4 regions of the Paenibacillus sp. FSL E2-0151 genome follow, and region 1 is predicted to be linked to each of the others. Evidence: predicted binding sites of a transcription regulator. Region 1 holds the regulator's gene; each other region holds the start of a gene.
The links. Region 1 encodes LexA, which represses DNA repair genes until DNA is damaged. Its sites were predicted from a motif close to CGAACATATGTTCG; they were not measured.
Positions count from the first base shown of each region.

Region 2: recA (recombinase RecA) is a predicted target of LexA. The motif match lies at 2,237-2,250, and genes of this name have one in related genera.
Region 3: addB (helicase-exonuclease AddAB subunit AddB) is a predicted target of LexA. The motif match lies at 2,141-2,154, and genes of this name have one in related genera.
Region 4: MHI55_RS17065 (DNA polymerase IV) is a predicted target of LexA. The motif match lies at 2,338-2,351, and genes of this name have one in related genera.

Region 1 is NZ_CP150308.1:4,079,694-4,084,597, forward strand. Features, by position in the region: gene MHI55_RS18420 (HAD family hydrolase) at 240-1,031, opposite strand; gene MHI55_RS18425 (hypothetical protein) at 1,060-1,569, opposite strand; gene MHI55_RS18430 (DUF896 domain-containing protein) at 1,695-1,904, opposite strand; gene MHI55_RS18435 (LysM peptidoglycan-binding domain-containing protein) at 2,000-2,377, opposite strand; gene lexA (transcriptional repressor LexA) at 2,674-3,300, shown strand; gene MHI55_RS18445 (aldehyde dehydrogenase) at 3,406-4,707, opposite strand.
Region 2 is NZ_CP150308.1:2,667,638-2,672,541, reverse strand. Features, by position in the region: gene MHI55_RS12335 (regulatory protein RecX) at 83-820, opposite strand; gene recA (recombinase RecA) at 1,103-2,167, opposite strand; gene MHI55_RS12325 (competence/damage-inducible protein A) at 2,411-3,667, opposite strand; gene pgsA (CDP-diacylglycerol--glycerol-3-phosphate 3-phosphatidyltransferase) at 3,775-4,362, opposite strand; gene MHI55_RS12315 (YajQ family cyclic di-GMP-binding protein) at 4,682-4,904, opposite strand, start outside.
Region 3 is NZ_CP150308.1:4,933,416-4,938,319, forward strand. Features, by position in the region: gene addB (helicase-exonuclease AddAB subunit AddB) at 1-2,076, opposite strand, end outside; gene MHI55_RS22205 (class I SAM-dependent rRNA methyltransferase) at 2,276-3,652, opposite strand; gene MHI55_RS22210 (Na/Pi symporter) at 4,169-4,904, shown strand, end outside.
Region 4 is NZ_CP150308.1:3,775,260-3,780,163, reverse strand. Features, by position in the region: gene MHI55_RS17075 (hypothetical protein) at 360-728, opposite strand; gene MHI55_RS17070 (YolD-like family protein) at 730-1,077, opposite strand; gene MHI55_RS17065 (DNA polymerase IV) at 1,074-2,312, opposite strand; gene MHI55_RS17060 (glycoside hydrolase family 1 protein) at 2,599-4,059, opposite strand; gene MHI55_RS17055 (beta-glucoside-specific PTS transporter subunit IIABC) at 4,073-4,904, opposite strand, start outside.

The DNA of each region.
Region 1 (4,904 bases):
AAAGTAATTGCTTTATGACAATCTAAATACTAGTCATACTAGTATGTTAGTTATATTCTAATTCAGCTTCCCCCTAATTTCAATAACTTTTAGCAAAAAAAATGAAGATCTCTTTTAACAAGGTAATTTAGTCAACAAACTCAAATAAAAAAACATTGGTAACTTCAAGAACGACATCATCGTTCATTGAAGCTTCCAATGTTTCAGGGTGCTGAGGAAAGATGTTATAGCTGATCTGCTTAGAAATTAGCAATAAGCTGATTTAATTCCGATAAATGTGTTATTTCATGGTCTGGCGCATACGTTTCGTTGTTGGTCTTATGCTCACGGTTAATCCATACGGATTGGATGCCAGATGATAAAGCACCACGAATATCAGTCGTTAACTTGTCTCCAACCATCATGCTCTCTTCGGGTTTAACACCCAGTTTACTCAAAGCATGTTCAAATATCGACGGATCTGGTTTTCCTTTTCCGAAGTTACCCGAGATAATAATCTCATCAAAGAACGGAGTCAATTCAGGTACACCATCCAACTTTTCTTGTTGCAAAGCAGGACAACCGTTTGTTAATAATAACAGTTTGTACTTTCCTTGTAACTGACGCAAGGTATCCATCGTTTCTTCGTACACATGAGGTCTGGATCTCCGTTCTACTCCAAACTGCGCAGCAAGTTGTTCAGCAAGATCTTCCCGATCTATACCCAACTTCAACAAGCCACGACGCCAGGATTCTTTACGGTAAACTGGAGCAAGCTGTTCCAACTGACGGAACTCAGGTTGATCCCCACCAGTAAAGTTTGCCCATAGGCCTTCAAACGGATTGATTCCAATCATTTTGGTAAAAGGAAAGGTTTCATATGATTCATACAGCCCACGTGCCTCATTACGAACAGCTTCTTCAAGTTCTTCTGGTTTTACCCCAGTCTCTTTCGCTGCGATTAGACAAGTCTCATGAAAAGCTTCTCGAACACTACGCTCATCCCATAATAAAGTATCATCCAGGTCGAACAAAATCGCTTTTAACGCCATTCCGATCATCTACCCCTTTATGCAATAATTACTTTTCGACGGTTTCCACGGTGATCTGGTGTGCTTTTGCAAACTTCAGCAAACGTTCTGCAATCGCATCTGTATCGTAACGGTTCAATAACTTGGTGAACACCCATCTTTTCCCGCGACTGTTATGTTCGATAACAACTGTACCTGGTTCAATTCTGAATTTGACGATATCGTCAACCCCAATTGAACGTTCACGATTACCCTTCGTCGTTATAATCCGATTACTGCTAATCTTGATGTATGGACGACGAAGCATGAAGATGACTGCCAAAAATACGTAAAGCAGCATGGTCACCCAGTCCCAAGTTGTCATTGGAGCTTGCACAAGGAATGTGCTCATGAACAGATACAAAAAGGCGAGACCAATCAAAAATATAGGGAACAAAAGACTGCGTCCCTTAAAGACTTCTTCACCTGGTGTACCTGTGATTGGTTGACCACTTTTTTTGCGTTGCTGATTTAACTGCTTGGAATTTTTCTTAACCGTTCTCTCGAACGAACGCGACATGAGAATCCCCCTTATGTGTCTTTGTATCGGCTTACATAATTGCAAACCAACATTTCCCCCTATAAATTGCACACTCAAAATAACAGGAAGAAACCTAAATATCATAATGATATCATTAGGTTTCGTTAGTGTTTGAGTTTGCCTTGGTGGCCTTTGTCATTCTCATCATCAACAATCTCAATGGTATCCAGTTGTTGTCTGAAATTGCTGCGAATATTACTCAAATAAATCTCTCTTAGCTCGGCACGTTCAGCAAGCTCTTCCTCCGACAATCCAGTGGACTTTTGCTTACGAGCCAATTCGTTAATGCGTGCTACCAGACTATCTATATCCAAGCTTGTCCCCTCCAAAAATACAAAGTCATATTAACTTTGCCATTATAAAGGCTGCTTGTCAAGCTGACACGCGCTAACACTCATTGATGTGCATTTTATTCTGCAAATTGCGGTAGAGCTAGTACTTGTCCCACTTGGATGGAAGTAGTATGAAGTTGATTCACTTTCTTAATTGCTTCTATATATATACGTGTATCCATATTCGTCGGCTTATGTTCCAAAGAAATACTCCATAATGTTTCCCCTTGTGAAACAGCTATCTTTCCTCCTGGCAGAACATCATTCTCATTGCCAGCAAAAACAGTTAAAACGGTGCTGCATCCAATAAATATAATCATAGAGGTAATGGCTACCTTTAACATCCATGAAGAAATCTTGAAACGCGCTAAAACCTTCTTGTAGTTCCCTATGTTAGACTTCACCAGTTCCGAATTGATTGGTTCATAAATGCTTTGATAAGTAGAATATCTCATTAAATACCCGCCTCCAAACGTTTGTTCCTATCTGTTGGAATCAATATAACACGAACACTTGTTTTGTTCAATAGATTTTTAGAACAATTGTTCGCTTCTTTTTTGAAGGAGAAATATCTTATTTCAAGTCCTTTTACAAAACATTTGCAGTATTATGCTCTGACTTTTGGACAATTTCTGTTCTATAAGTTAAAAAACACTGATTTAATGCTATTTTATTTAGAACTTATGTTTGTACGAACGGAGGTTCTATGTTATAATTTTCCCAAACGTTACTAAAATGGGGTTGATACGGTATGTCGAAGATATCCAGCAGGCAGCAGGCTATTCTGGAGTTTATACGAAATGAAGTCCGGTTGAAGGGGTATCCTCCTTCCGTACGGGAAATTGGTGAAGCGGTTGGACTGGCTTCCAGCTCAACAGTACATGGACATTTGGATCGTTTGGAGAAAAAAGGTTTGATCCGACGCGACCCTACCAAGCCAAGAGCCATTGAGCTTTTGAGCCAGGAAGAATCTGAGCATTCTCATCAATTTGCTCATAGCGTTGCACGTATTCCTGTCGTTGGTAAGGTTACAGCCGGGGTTCCAATCACTGCAACCGAGAACATTGAAGACTACTTCCCTCTTCCTACACATTATGTAGGCGAACAGAAAGTGTTTATGCTTTCAGTAGTCGGAGATAGTATGGTGGAAGCTGGAATCGTTAATGGAGATTATGTTATTGTTCGTCAACAGCAAACTGCTGATAACGGTGATATCGTCGTTGCAATGACTGAAGACGATGAAGCTACAGTGAAAACGTTCTATAAAGAGAAAGATCATATTCGCCTTCAACCGGAGAATGCGACCTTCGAACCTTTACGTTTGAAACATGTTAGTATTCTGGGTAAAGTCATTGGCCTTTTCCGAGATATTCATTAATATTTAACTTGAGTAACAAAACTAGATGTAATGAAATACGAAAGAGGTTATCCTGATCAACAGGACAACCTCTTTTTTTCATGTTTATGTTATTTTAGCGGCTAATTATTCACTGCGTTTCAGAACACTCTTGTGATGCGAGAACACATCAAAGCTCTGTTGTCCGTGATATGAGCCCATGCCGCTCTCTCCTACACCACCAAACGGAAGGTAGTGTGATGTCATATGAGAAAGTGTGTCATTAATACATCCCCCACCGAAGGATACTTGATTCAGAACCTGATTCTGCAGTTGCTCATCCTGTGTGAAGAGATATAGCGCCAATGGTTTTGGCCGGCGAACAATCTCATCCAGCATAGGATTCAGGTCACTGTACGTAAATACAGGAAGAATCGGACCGAAGATCTCTTCTTGCATGACAGCTGATTCCCAGTTCACGTCTCCAATTACCGTCGGCTCAATAAGCAACTGCTCACGTACAGAACGCCCACCAATCAGCGTTTTGCCATCTGTGAGGAATTTCGACAACCGATCAAAGTTACGCGAGTTAACAATATGCGGGAAATCAGCGTTCTGTAACACATCATCCCCAAATTTATCTTTGATCTCTGCGCCAATCAGATTGATCAATTCGTCATGAACTTGTTCATGTACAAGCAAATAATCCGGAGCAACGCAAGTTTGGCCTGCATTAAGGAACTTACCACGAACAATACGCTGTGCCACCAGCTTCAGATCTGCATCGTTATGGACAATAGCAGGACTCTTGCCCCCTAGCTCAAGGGTTACAGGAGTCAGATGCTCCGCAGCTGCCTTCATAACAATGCGACCAACACCCGTGCTTCCTGTGAAGAAAATATAATCAAACTTCTCTTTCAACAATGCTGTGCTAGCCTCGACTTCTCCTTCCATAACCGCAATATACTCCTGAGGGAAGATCTCTTGAATCAGATCATACGTCAGACGAGATACGGCTGGTGTTAATTCAGAAGGCTTGATAACTGCACAGTTACCGGCTGCGATTGCTCCAATCAGTGGACCAAAGGCCAGTTGGAAAGGATAGTTCCAAGGTGCAATAATAAGAGCCACTCCGTATGGTTCAGGGTAAATGGTGCTCACACCATCCGGCATAGCCGAATTGGTTGGGACTTGTTTTGGTGCAGCCCATTCCTGCAGGTGTTCTAATGCAAAATCCAGTTCACCCAAAACAATGCGAATCTCGGAACCGTAAGCTTCCGCCTCAGATTTGTTCAGATCTGCCCGAAGTGCATCTTGAATCCGTTGCTGATACTTTTCAATTCCCTTTCTAAGCTGTTGAAGTGCATTAATCCGATACTCGATATTTTTAGTTTGTCCTGTATAAAAAAATGTACGTTGTTCTGTCACAAGTTGTTTAGCCTGATTCATATTAACATCTCCAATTAATTATTTAAAATTAAATTGTTCAAAATTTAATTAAAGTATACCTCTTCTATATGAAACTTTCAACATACAAATGAAACATCCATTTGTATGTATTTGAACGATGGTTGGAATTTTTATAGAGTGAAAGCTAGTATTCCCTCCTATTCGTGGCTATCAGAATTTCTAAGGAAGTTTGATTA
Region 2 (4,904 bases), 1.4 Mb from region 1:
TCCATTTCTTACAGACTCATGTCCATTTTAGTATTTGACGAAAGAAATTGTCAAGAGAATGCAGTATAGAGACTCTAGTCTGCTAATCCCATAACAACGCTTCGTCATCTTCAGGGTCCCCAGCCTCATCTTCTTCAATTAAACAATTCACGACCTTGCGCACCATATCCATTGAAAAACCACGTCTCATTAGGAAGGGAAGCGTTTTATTTTTCTTCTCTTTGACGTCCCCTTTGACCTGATTCCATTTTTTGCGTCCGGCACTCAAGGCAGTCTCAAATTCCGCATCTGTACTGATCCCTTCTAGTGCCTCAACAATGAGATCATTGGCAATGCCCTTTTGACGCAGCTCTTGCCTTATCCACAGTTTTCCCTTCCGCTTGCCCTCCATACGCTGTCTTGTCCATTCCTTCGCAAATAGATCGTCATCCACCAGGTTCTCCCGCTCAAGCCGATCCAGCGCCTCTTCAATCAAAGGTGCAGCAAACTCCTTCTGACGAAGTTTCTGACTTAATTCATGGCGTGTGCGCGGTTTATGCTCCAAAAAGCGCAGAGACTGTGCATACGTCCGCTGTCGCTCGTCAGCTAGAATGATATCTTCCAGATCCTTCTTCATAAACGTATTACCTTGGGTCATCCTGTATTTAATCATCACATCTTCAAGAACCGTAATGGAGTGGATGCCAAAAGTGATTCGATAACGAGCTTGCCTGCTCTTCGTTCGTTCTACACGTGTAATAATAAGTTCTTCGTTGTCCGGAAATTGGGATAGGCCATCCTGTTCTGCTTCTTCATATAAATCCTCGTCATGTTGATCCATTCTGGTCTCCCCTTTCATAACATTTTCATTCTAACTACGCCAAACACACCTTCACATAAGACAAAGAACACCAATAATACAAAAGACCGGGAACTCTGCCCGGCCTTTACTCCACAGTTAGCGTGCTAACAGCCCCTGTCCATTGGGACAGGGGCTGTTAGACAGCACGAGTACTCCCACTACAATCCATTATCCAGATTGATCCAAGCTCAATCAGATAAGTTTACGGAGTCCAGTGGGGAACACCCTCAGGGTCCTCCCTACAAGGGAGGTTTTGAGAGATTACTCGTTGATTTCAAACAATTCTTGTTCTTCTGCTGCTTCTTTTTGTTGCTCTTCACTCGTTGGCGCAGGAACTGCAGTAACCAAGTTACTGGCTACACGAATTTTTTGTTCAATGATGTCAGCAATATCTTTATGCTCTTTCATGAACTGCTTTGCGTTCTCACGGCCTTGTCCTAAACGCTCGCCTTCGTAAGAGTACCATGCACCACTTTTATTAACGATGTCCAGCTCTGTACCAATATCAATGATACTGCCTTCTCTCGAGATACCCTCACCATACATGATATCCACTTCCGCTTGTTTAAACGGAGGTGCCACTTTGTTTTTCACAACTTTAATACGTGTACGGTTACCAATCATGTCATTGCCTGATTTGATACTCTCAATACGACGCACATCCAGACGTACTGTGGAATAAAACTTCAGAGCACGACCACCAGGTGTTGTTTCCGGGTTACCAAACATAACGCCGACTTTCTCACGAAGCTGGTTAATGAAGATTGCGATTGTTTTGGATTTGCTGATTGCACCAGACAGTTTACGCAGCGCCTGAGACATCAAACGCGCTTGCAAACCAACGTGTGAATCGCCCATTTCGCCTTCAATCTCTGCTTTTGGAACCAATGCGGCTACAGAGTCAATAACGACGATATCTACTGCACCACTGCGTACAAGAGCTTCTGCAATTTCCAGCCCTTGCTCACCCGTATCTGGCTGAGACAGAAGCAATTCATCAATATTAACACCAAGTTTGCTTGCGTACTGTGGGTCAAGAGCATGCTCGGCATCGATAAATGCAGCTTGTCCACCCGCTCTTTGTACTTCAGCGATAGCATGCAATGCTACGGTTGTTTTACCAGAGGATTCAGGTCCATATATTTCAACAATACGGCCTTTAGGCAAGCCGCCTGTTCCTAATGCAATATCCAAAGCCAAGGAACCACTGGGAATAATTTCCACATTCATATGAGTGGACTCACCCAGTTTCATGATGGATCCTTTACCAAATTGCTTCTCTATTTGACGGAGCGCCATATCAAGCGCGGCACGACGGTCTGACAATAAGCTCACACCCTTTACTGTTTATAAGATAATGATACCTTGTTTTAACACGTTTGCCAAGCTTTTTTTCGAACATACATTCGTTTTTTTTGTAAAGGCCGAGGCGCCTCTTCCTCAAGGAAACTTTCCATTAAACAGAAAAAAGAACCGTAAACAAGGCTGTAAAGCCTAATTCTACGGTTCTTCCGTCTTCCTTAATTATACTTGCTTGGAACTGTAAATGCAATCGAAGCTATTAACTAATCAATCCATCGCCACAAGTTTTTGCCATAAGCGATAGAGAATCGCTTTGGCTGAACGAATGCGAACCGTCTCGCGATTACCATTAATACGCAGCTCATGAATTTCCGTCTCTTTTCCACGTTCAGCAAGAGCGATGAAGACAAGTCCGGGTGGTTTGCGTTCCGAATATCCCGGTCCAGCTACACCGGTAACAGCCAAGCCAAAATCAGCATCGCCAATCATGCGGATCTGCTCAGCAAGCACTTTTGCAACCTCAGGGCTTACCGCCCCAGGTGCATCTTCACCTTCCAGATAATCATGAGGCACATTCAGCAGCTTTTCTTTAATTTCATTGGAGTAACAAACAATTCCACCTTTGAGCATTGATGCACTTCCGGGTACAGAGGTCAGACTTTGCATGACAAGCCCTCCTGTACAGCTCTCAGCAGCGCTGAGTGTCAGCCCCATGTCAGACATCATGGTTACAATCGTGTACTCTATAGGCACATCCTCGTTCGCGTAGAGATGTTCTGTCAAACGCTCCCGAATCTGAACCTCCATCGCATCCAGCTTCAGCTTCGCCTCTCCCTCACTCGCAGCCTTTGTGGAGACACGTACCGTAACTTCGCCTTCGCTCGCGTAAGGAGCAATCGTAGGGTCTGTCTGCGCGTCAATCAGATCCAGAAGTCGATCTTCCAGAGCAGATTCACCAATACCTGCGAATTTGAGCATTCGGGAATAGATCGGCATCTCTTCTGTGAGTACATGCTGGAACAGCCAAGGTTTGACTTCCTGTTCAAACATTGGAATCAACTCTTTAGGTGGTCCAGGCATCACAACATAATATTTGTCATTGTCAGAAATCGCATTTCCTGCCGCAAGGCCCGTTTCATTGGCCAGAGGTGTTCCGCCATCAATAACGATCGCCTGACGTCGGTTATTCTCTGTCATATCCACATTACGATCTCTGAAAAAGCTCTCAATTTTGTCCATTGCCATTCGATCTGTATGCAGTTTCCGGTTAAGAACAGCTGCGAGCGCATCCTTGGTCAGATCATCTTGGGTAGGTCCGATGCCACCGGAAAATAAAATAACGTCTGCACGGCTCTGCGCAATGCGAATAGCTTCACTAAGTCGGTTCAGGTTATCCCCAACCACCGTTTGGAAATATACATCGATCCCCATCGCAGCCAACTCACGGGATAGGTATCTGGCATTGGTATTGACGATTTGTCCAAGCAGTAGCTCTGTGCCAACTGCAATGATTTCTGCCTTCATTGAGCATCCTCCTGTACACGTGGTGAGTGATCAAAGGGCAATAGGATAATTTCCTATTGCCCCTGACCCAATGCTTCCTTCATGATTACCCATTTAAGAACAAACCATTATGCTTTTGTTAAATGAAGCAGGTTTTTGTTTTTGATAAAGTAATCGATACCCGACCAGATGGTAATAAGCGCTGCTGCCCATACCGCGATAATATCGACGTGAATACCTGTGTATGAAAACGGGAAATTGTTCAACAGCAACAGCACAATCGCCACAATCTGCACTACAGTCTTCAGCTTGCCCCAAGCACTGGCGGCAACAACCGAACCATCCAGCAATGCAATTTGACGCAAGCCGGTAACTGCAAATTCACGACTAATAATCACAACTGCAATCCAGGAATCCAGCTTGCCCATCTCCACAAGCGAGATCAAAACTGCAGTAACCAGCAGCTTGTCTGCGAGTGGATCGAGCAGTTTCCCCAGATTGGTAACCATGTTATTTTTCCGCGCAAGGTATCCGTCAATTCCATCTGTGCTTGCGGCGATGATAAAAATAACAGCAGCAATCAGTTGATTATACGGAAGCGACAAGCTTCCAAGCTGCAACGGCTCTGGATAAAATGGAAAATCCACGAGCAGGAACACCATCAAAAAAGGGATTAAGCAAATTCGTGCAAGCGTAATCCGGTTGGGTAAATTCACAAGACGCCCTCCCTCATATCCTCCATTACTCCAAACAATCATCATAATCCCGTTATCATCATCCGGAACATGAAATGTACAGTTTCAATGTCAATCCATATTAACATGATCCCACTATGTAGAAACGCAAAAAATAAAGTCAACCGCTCAAAAGCAAAACGCTTTAAACGTTCCGGTGACTTCCAGAAGATGTACTGCTTTTCACAAAGTCAGCAAACGATGAGGACTGGACTTGATGCTTGACTGCCAGCAATGCACACTTAGTATAATATACGCCCAATACCGTGTCAAAAAACACTTTTGCTACAAAAAGGCCTTATTACTTGAAATTTGTATATTGCAAATCCAGAGGCAGGTTAGCACCATTTAGCAACTGCATGACAGCTTGCAAATCATTTTTACTCTTACCAGTTACCCGAAGTTGATCTCCCTGAATCTGACTCTTCACCTTCATCTTGGAATCCCGAATCAGGATATTGATTTTCTTGGCGATGTCCTGATCAATCCCCTGTTTAAAATTCAAACGCTGGCGGACTGTACCA
Region 3 (4,904 bases), 850 kb from region 1:
CATCTTCCGTACATGGCGGACAATCTCGGAAGGAAGCAGTGCTTTCCCCTCATCATCAGCAACCGGGTAACTCAGCCACAACTGGCTGCTTGCCGCTGTAAGTGCCGTATAGATCAGAAAACGTTCATCCAGCATCTGCCTTGTTGCACCTGGTCCAAGCGCCATGCCTCTTTCTGTCAGTAACGCTCTCTCCAGTTCCGTTAATACGCCATCATCCTGAGGTACGGCGGGTAATTCACCATCAACGGCGCCAAGGATAAATACGTATTTGATGTCCCGAAGGCGTGTACGCTCCATAGAACCCATCAAAACCTGATCAAGTGCTGGTGGTACCAGACCCAGCTTCAGTTCCGTCAATCCGGTCTCAATCATCCCGGCAAACAGCGTGATATCCAGCCGTTCATTCCCCATCATATCGACCATCTGATCCAATAAATCTAGCACAGCTCCCCACATCTGCCGATGTTCTCTCGACCGTTCGGGGTCACCTTGTGCCTTAGCTTCAGCAGACATGTTCTCCAGCTTCCATGGGATTTCAGCATCTTCCAGCAATCTGTATACTGCCTCACACTGGGCTTTGGCTGTCTTTGCCTTTTTCATTCGCTTCTCAAAAACACCCAAAGAATCTGTAATGACCGTTCGGCAGCTCTCCATTAAAGAAAGCATCTGGTCCCGTCCTCGACTACGGCCATCCTGACCGTTGTCTTCCAGCGACAGGCTTGGTACATACTTCCATGGTTTGCCGTCAGTCCAGCGATACCCGTGAATACCACAAGCCAGTACATAATTCTCAAGCTGGTCCATATCTTCACGAGTGATGGAACCATCACGCGGAAGCAGCAAATCCGTTTTGACACAGCGAAATACATCCTCGTAGCGCCAGTGGCGCCGAACAATATCCAGTGCGGAACGGATAAACTCGGATAATGGATGATGAAGTTCATTTCTTCTGCGGTCCAGAAAGACGGGTACGTCATAATCCCTGAATAACGGTTCAGCTATATCAGCGTAGGTATCCAACTGACGAACAAGTACCGCCATATCCCGATAACGCGCACCTTCGTTTTGTGCCAGGCGCCGCATCTCACGCAGTGCTCCCTCCATCTCAGCTCGTCGGTTCTCCGCTGCAACCAGTCGGATTCCGGAATCAAGGCCATCACTTTTCCAACGAATTCGGCGGTCGAAACCAGTCTCCAGATGAGCAAGTCCCGGACGATCCTTGTATCTCGGTGGAATCTCCGAATCTAGCACGGTTATATCGCTCGGTACACCCAGTTCGTCAGCCATCCCTTTCAGACGCGCGTAGGCACTTGCCGTAGGATAGAACAGTTCCAGTTCTCCAGGCAGTGCGCCGTGATCATAAGGACGATCCAATGTCAGTGCAATCGTCACGGAAGAGGACTGCAACATCAGCCGACCGATCACACTCATCTCCTGTGGTGTGAATCCCTGAAAACCATCAATCCAGATCTGGGCATCCTGCAGCAATGCACTTTCCGACAAACGATCTGTCAGCTCGGTCAACGTGTCTTCATCATCAATATATAAATTGGTCAATTCCTGTTCATAGTCACGATATATCAGATTCAAGTCATGCAACTTGTCCTCCAGAATCGGCGAAGTCGATGAGGTAATCCCTCCAGACAATCCTTCTTCCAGCAATGATGGATCAACTTCATAACGTTTAAATTCACTATATAAGTCATTTAATTCGCCTATAAAACCCAGCTGGCTGCCGGATGCACCAAACAGCTTTAATTCTTCCTTACGGCGCTGGATGACCTTGTAGAGCAGCATCTTTTTGCCTTCGGCTCCGATCGGAATACGAGCAGAACCACCTGCTTCTTGCATTACACGATAGGCTAGACGGCGAAAGCCGAGCACTTCTGCACGCATCGTACCTTTAATTGCTCCAGAAGACACCAATGCCTGCTCTGTTCGAAAAGAACTCTGTTCGGGAACGAGCAAAATCAAAGGTGTGCCTTGCGGTTCTTGTTGAAGCAGGGATGTAATTTCCCGGGTAATCAGCGAGCTTTTGCCGCTGCCTGCCCGGCCAATAACAAAACGAACGGACATGTCTAATCCTCCAAACCACACGTACAAGATTTTAATTCCCAGTATAACATATCTGACTTGGTTCGGAACATACGTTTGCCACTATCCGGTAAAACCGGAGATCATCTCCGTTAACACAGCAAAACAGCAAAAAGCCCGCAGCTATCACACTGTGGACTTTTGACTTGATCTATACTTGATTGGAACGAAAATCATACGATTAATTCTTTTTACTGCGCACTTCGAAAATAGCAAATTTCAGGTAATGTCCTTCATCCACGCCCAAAATTTGTGGGTGATCCTTACCGGCTGCTTTCCAGTCGATCAAACGAAGCACTTTACCTGCATCTTCCGCTGCATCGGCAATCGTATCCAGGAAGAGGTCTGGACGCATGTGATACGAACAGCTGGCTGTTACCAAATATCCACCCTCATTGACCAGTTTCATTCCTTGCAGATTGATATCTTTATAACCGCGACATGCACCTTTAACTGCTGATTTCGTTTTGGCAAATGCAGGAGGATCAAGGATGACCACATCAAATGTTTTACCGCCAGCTGCCAGCGCTTTGGATGTATCCACTTTCTGTTCGGCTGCACGTGCACGTGCGGTACGTTCATCCAGCCCTTTCACTTGTTCACGCAAGTACTGGAATGCATCAGCAACTACGAATTCAACCCGGTCAGTGAAACCGTTCAGCTCCACATTTGTTCGTGCACTCTCAATGGCATGCTCCGAAATATCAAGACAAGTCACTTTTTTAGCTCCATATTTGCAAGCATTCAACGTAAAGCTGCCCGTGTGTGAGAAACACTCCAGTACAGTGGCACCATCCCAATATGGGAATGTAACTACATTACCGCTTTTATTCACAGGCAAGAGCTGCTCTGTGCCATCCTGCTCAGTCGTTTGAAGTGTGATTCCACTCTTGTAGCCCCAACCCTTCATGAGCGGTTCGATGGCTGCACGATTCTCGCGTTGGTCGAAGAAGTAACCTGTCTTCTGCCCTTCCACGATATCCACTTTAATGAGTAGTCCATTCTCTGTAACTGTGACATGCCGTGGGCACTCTCCATACAGCGGACCTTTGGTCTGCTCCAAACCTTCCAGTTCACGAATCGAGACATCACTGCGCTCATATATGCCTTCCGGCTGCATTACTTCAATGAGTGCCTGTACGATGGCTTCACGGCAACGATCCATGCCAAGTGTAAGCAACTGTACAACGAGAATGCTGCCGAATCGGTCAACGATTAATCCTGGCAGAAAATCAGCTTCGCCGTAAACGAGACGATATGCCTCTCCATCCTGGATAAAACGTTCCCGGTGACGCAAACAATCACGGAAACGAGCTGCAAAAAACGCCGTGTCCATCTGTTCGGACTCCAGTGGTTGATACGCTACAACTCTTACTGTGATTTGAGATGCGGGATTGTAATATCCTGTCGCCAGATAGCGACCTTGATGATTCAATACATTGACCAGATCTCCCGGTTCCGGGTTTCCGTCAACAGAGGCAATTTCATTGTTAAATATCCATGGATGTGCATGTTCAAGCCGCTTTTTGCGACTGCGTTCGAGTGTAACTGATGGCAAGGTAGATCCACTTCTTTCATAGTTAGTTGAAAAGATAGGTTTGGTGCGGCGCGTAAATGACGTTCCGGGTTCGAATCGATCTTCCGATCGCTGTTGTCTCCAGATTTTTTTGATTCCCTTTCTTAAAGGGGAAAATCCGGGGATAAAGGCGAGCGCTTCGCTTCTTCGGTAACAATTTCGTCTTCTTCGCTACGTTTGCACGAATCACCGTATCTTTCGAATTGGGGTGCAGCAATAGGTGACGTTCCGGTTACGAATCAATCTTCTGATCGCTGTTGTCTCCAGATTTTTTTGATTCCCTTTCCTAAAGGGAAAATCCGGACACAAAGGCGCACGCTTCGCTTCTTCAGATTCGATTTCGTCCCCTCCACTACGTTTGCACGAATCACCGTATCTTTCGAATTGGGGTGGGGTAATTTAGGTTGCTTCCACTCTGAATTCCTTTAGGCTTGTCATGGTTGTCTTTTCTTACTCATAGGATGAGTTAAGGAACCGGACGGAAGGAATGATGTTTCTATGTTTAGAGATGTTATATTGCCCTTACTCTATGGGCTTATTATCTTTTTTGGTGGCATGAAGCTGATGGAAACGGCCTTGCAGCGCATGGCTGGGCCCATGTTGGCGGGTTGGCTCAATCGCGCCACCTCTGCTCCATGGAAAGGCATGGCCTTCAGTGCAGGTGCAACGGCCCTGTTACAGAGCAGTACTGCGGTCACCGTACTCACCATTGGACTGGCTAATGCCAGATTAATTACCTATGGACGCACACTTGGCATCATCCTCGGCACCAACATCGGGACATGCCTGACAACGGAGCTGGTGGGACTGCAGATCGGACGCGCTTCCCTGCCCCTACTCGTCCTGTCGCTAACGGGCTGGGCCATGTTTGTTGTTCTTGGTGAACGCAATCTGGCCGCTCCTGAACGCACGCGCCAGACTCTGTTTAACATCCAGTACAGCTTCCTCGCAGCTGCCGGATTTGCACTTGTTATGACAGGCATTCAGGTGATGCAATCCATTGCCTTACCCTTGCGGAGCATGGGCGTATTTCAATGGTTTCTCGACCGCTCGGCCGACAGCTTGTGGTGGGGCTTCCTGGCAGGTGCCTGTCTGACAGCGCTCATTCACAGCAGCGCTGCTGTCATTAGCATGGCGATTACGCTCGCTGCCACAGGAGTATTGCCTGTGGAGATCGGCATCGCCATTGTGATCGGGTCCAATGTGGGGACCTGCATCACCGCTGTGATTGCTG
Region 4 (4,904 bases), 300 kb from region 1:
TACCATCCCCTCAATTACTTTTACGCCCACTTCTCCTCTTGAGTTTTATCTTAAAATTTCTCATGCTACTTGAAATGACGACTTGAAAATTACGTCCCGCAAGCGAACCGGGAAATGGGGCATCCTACTGATTTCTCGACTGTCTTAAACCTTCTGCTATTCCTCCTCCTTCGTGGCTTTTCTTTTGAATGTCCTTACTGAATACAGGGGCAGATTTATAATAATGAAGTTTTTTATCTTTGACATCCAAACATAGTTTACTCTGCCTCTTTATTTATCTTTTTTGTGATTCCCGGTTTGCCGAAAGATCTGCTCGTATTTGTTGCCGCACCCATAAGTTAGACTCTTATTTTCTATGTTCATGTGGGCAATTCAGTAATATCAACGTTCATATGTTCAGTAAGCATTAAGGTTACATCTACTTTCACTTTGCTCCATAATAATGTCATTTTATGAATGTAACCTCTCACCGAATAATCTACCGTTAAACTCAGCTCAGATCTCACTTCATCTATGATTTTTATATGATGTTCCTTTAGCCTTTGCTTTGATTTGTACATTTCTAAAGCTATTTTCTTTTGGGTACCGTCCAGGTAGTCAACATACACAGATTTCATTTTGAAGTTTGAAGCGTATATTTTATGCTTATCTACCTCCAGAGCACCTAACAGATAAGGGAGCTCCACTACCCTCTTTACGAGTGAAAGTTCCTCGAAAGTCTGTCGCACTTTACACGCCTCCTTCTTCAAGTTTTACAGCGACCAATTGATCAAAATCGACCCATTCAAATCCATTCTCCATTTCAATTTTGATTTTCTTTCCAAAGGTACTGACTGAAGTGACGATCCCGTGTATATAACGATTGCCTGACTCAGTAAATATTGCAAAGGTGGCTTGCAATGTATAATTGAGCGACATATCTATATTTTGTGTAATAATCTCCCACTCATCTTCATGGATCAGCGGTTTCGTTAGATAATGAACTTGAGTACGATGCTGTATAATCCGTTCTTTATGTTGTGGAAGCATCATGCGGCTCGATTCCCATAATCCATTGGCCTCCAGTTTTTTGCTCATTTATAATGCCCCCCAATTTTAGATGCTCGATCGATCGCTTGACCCGCAGCCGTAATGGAGCTTGCTCGTAGAATGGCAATGTCGCCAAATCGATCCTTAATGTCGTCCATCACCTGATCAATGGCCCGTTTCTGTTCTTGATCATCAAAAAAAGATAGTTGATATGTATCCGCGTTGGATAATTGAGACAGGGATACGCCTACACGGCGCACAGGTTGCCCATCCCAGTGTTGATGAAATATGCGTTTGGCTATCTTGCATACATCAACGGTTATGTTTGTAGGATCAGACAGTTTAACCTGCCTGTGAAAACCAGTGGGGTGGTCAAAATCCGCTCCAGACACACTTACGGACACGACACTACCCATCAGTCCCTTTTGGCGGGCTCTTCTGCATACTTCTGTGCAGATATCGAGAATAACCACTTCGATCTCCCAAGCCTCTGTGAAATCTCTAGGCAAGGTCATTCCGTTTCCGATATCTTTTTGTGTACTGTGCGTGTTGACGGTTACCGGCGAATTGTCGAGTCCATTTGCGACTCGCCAGATGACTTCTCCATTAACGCCCCACTTACTTCTTAATTTGGAAAGAGGCGTATTCGCCAGGTCTCTAATGGTTCGGATCCCCATCTTCCACAGATGTTTTTCCATTCTTGAGCCTATCCCCCACATATCGCGGATGGGCTTATCTCCAATATGGAGGTGTAACTCCTCTTTTTTTAAGTGGAAAATGCCCCCCTCTGCTTTTTTAGCGATTATATCGCAGCATAATTTACTGATGATTTTGTTTTCACCAATGCCAGCTCTCGCGTAAACGCCTGTTTCATTATAGATTTTGTCTTGAATTTGCTTGGCCAAATCTACTGGATCATTACCGAATAGATGCATAGACCCTGTAAAATCAGCGAATAATTCGTCTATACTGTACGGTTCGACCAGATCGGTGAACTCTTCAATAATGGACATGATTTGAGTGGATACTTCGATATATTCTTGCATGTGTGGTCTCACAATGATCAGTTCAGGGCACTTCTGAAGAGACTGCCAGAGTGGTTCCGCGGTAGACACACCCTTCGCTTTGGCTAGTGGACAAGCGGCAAGGATAATTCCAGAGCGTCTTGCGGGGTCTCCCGCAACAGCTAATGGTCTATTTTTGTATTGAGGCATTTTTGCCTTTTCGACTGAAGCATAAAAGCTCTGCATATCAATGAGCATAATGGTTCGTTGCTTAGTCAACACTGTAATCACTCCTGTACTTTTGAGAACGTATGTTTGTATATATTATAGACCGAACACATGTTCTTTATGCAAGAGGTAAATATTTATAATTAGCTTTTGAAAACCCTTGGACACCATAATGAACTGTAGACTGGATATTGTCAGCCACTGTAGCCATCCAAATAATTAATTTTTAGTTTTATTATTGATGCACAAAAAACCAAGTACTTGTCTCACAAAGTGATAAGTACTTGGTCTATTTGATAGGATTTAAAGATTGGATCATCTTTCGTTCGATTGCAAATTATATTTCCAAATCCAATCTTTCCCCGTTGGATTCAATCACCTTTTTATACCAGTGGAAACTGTCCTTTTTACTTCTTTTCAGGGTACCTCTGCCCTCGTTATCCTTATCTACATAAATGAATCCGTAGCGTTTCTCCATTTCGCCAGTTGAGGCACTAACGATGTCGATGCAACCCCAAGCCGTGTAGCCGATAAGATTAACGCCATCGAGGATAGCTTCTCTCATTTGTTCGATATGATCTCGCAGGAAATTGATCCTATACGTATCATGGATAGAGCCATCCTCTTTTATGACATCAACCGCTCCTAGACCATTTTCAACGATCATTATAGGGATTCTATACCGATCGTACACATGATTGAGGACGTAACGAAGTCCAACTGGATCGATTTGCCATCCCCAATCATTTGCCTTCAAATAAGGATTTTTGAATCCACCAAAGACATTCCCCTGGGTCTCATCACCTTCTGGGCGGGTACCCACTACATGAGACTTGTAGTAGCTGAAGCTATAGAAATCAACACAGCCTTGTTTTAGCACTTCTACGTCCTCTTCTGCCATCTCAATCTGAATATTGTTCTCATTAAAATATCTCTTGGCAAAGTCAGGGTATTCCCCTCTAACTTGCACGTCGCTGCTCAGCATATTGTTAATCTGATCCATTCTCAGAGCCTTCAACATATCTTCCGGTTTACATGTACTTCCGTAACCATGACTATAATTAATCATACAACCGATTTGGAACGCCGGATTAATTTCATGAGCAAGCTTGACTGCTTTTGCACTTGCTATAAATTGATGATGTAAAGCCTGGAATCTTAATTGCGTACTATCCACAACCGTATTGTTAAATACACCACTATCATCAACTAATAATGCCCCTGCTATATATGCTCCTGCTGGAACAATTAAACTATTGATCTCATTAAATGTAATCCAGTACTTCACGACATCCTTGTAACGGGTGAAAATGGTCTCACAATACCGTACGTAGCAATCGATCATTTCTCTGGAAGCCCAAGCATTGAATTTCTCAGTTAGCGCAAACGGAGCTTCGTAATGTGAGATCGTAACGATAGGTTCAATATTATACTTTTTCAGTTCACTGAACACCTTGTCGTAAAATTGAAGTCCTGCTTCATTTGGCGTTACATCGTCCCCGTTGGGGAATATTCTGGACCAAGCAATGGACATTCTGAAGCATCGAAAGCCCATCTCTGCAAACAGACGGATATCTTCTTTGTAATGATGGTAAAAGTCTACTGCCTCATGGGAAGGATAGTTTACACCTTCCTCAATGTGTTTAGTGATCCGTCTTGGAATAGTATGCGTTCCACCCGTCATCATATCTGCTGTACTTGCTTTTTTACCATCAATGTTCCAGGCACCCTCGTATTGATTCGCCGCTGTTGCGCCGCCCCACATAAAAGAGTCTGGGAATACGGTTGTGTTCTTCATTGGAAATTCCTCCTTATATGATCTTAATTAGTTTTTCCCCGATCGTAATCGATGGTTTATCTATACCAATTACATCTGTAAAGTCATCTGAATTCGTAACAATAATAGGTGTAGTCAGATCATAACCTTTGGCGGCTATTGCATCTGTATCGAATTCGATAAGTAAATCCCCAGCTTTTACTTCATCACCTTCTTGTACATGCACCTTGAAATGTTCACCTTTCAGCTTCACCGTGTTCATGCCGATATGAACGAGGAGTTCAGCGCCATTATTCGAGCTAATACCCATTGCGTGGAAGGTAGGGAATACCGCGGATATGACACCATCGGCTGGTGAAACAAGCTTTCCAATCGTAGGTTCAATGGCGATCCCTTTTCCCATAGCTCCAGTTGCAAAGGCTTCGTCCTTTATTGTTGATAACTCTAGAACTCGACCAGTCATTGGTGCTATGAGCACATGTTCAGAATCACTAACAACAGGCACACGGTTTGTTGAAGATGAATTGGCTGGTGTTCGTTGATCCTCTCCATCCTCAGGCACATCTTCAAATCCTAAAATAAGCGTCATCAAGAAGGTAACAACAAAGCCAATGACCAGACCAATTGCTGCATGGATTAGGTTCCATGGATTATCTGTGATAAATGCTGGTAACGTAGCCAAGCCGGCAATGCCTAGAGCAGATCGAGCTACACCGAACAAGCCAACGTATATTCCGCCTACAATACCACCAATGACAACAGCGATCAGTGGTTTTTTTAACCGTAGATTTACACCAAACAATGCAGGTTCGCTAATTCCTAACAGCGCAGTTACGCTAGTAGAGTAAGCAACTTGTTTAAATGCT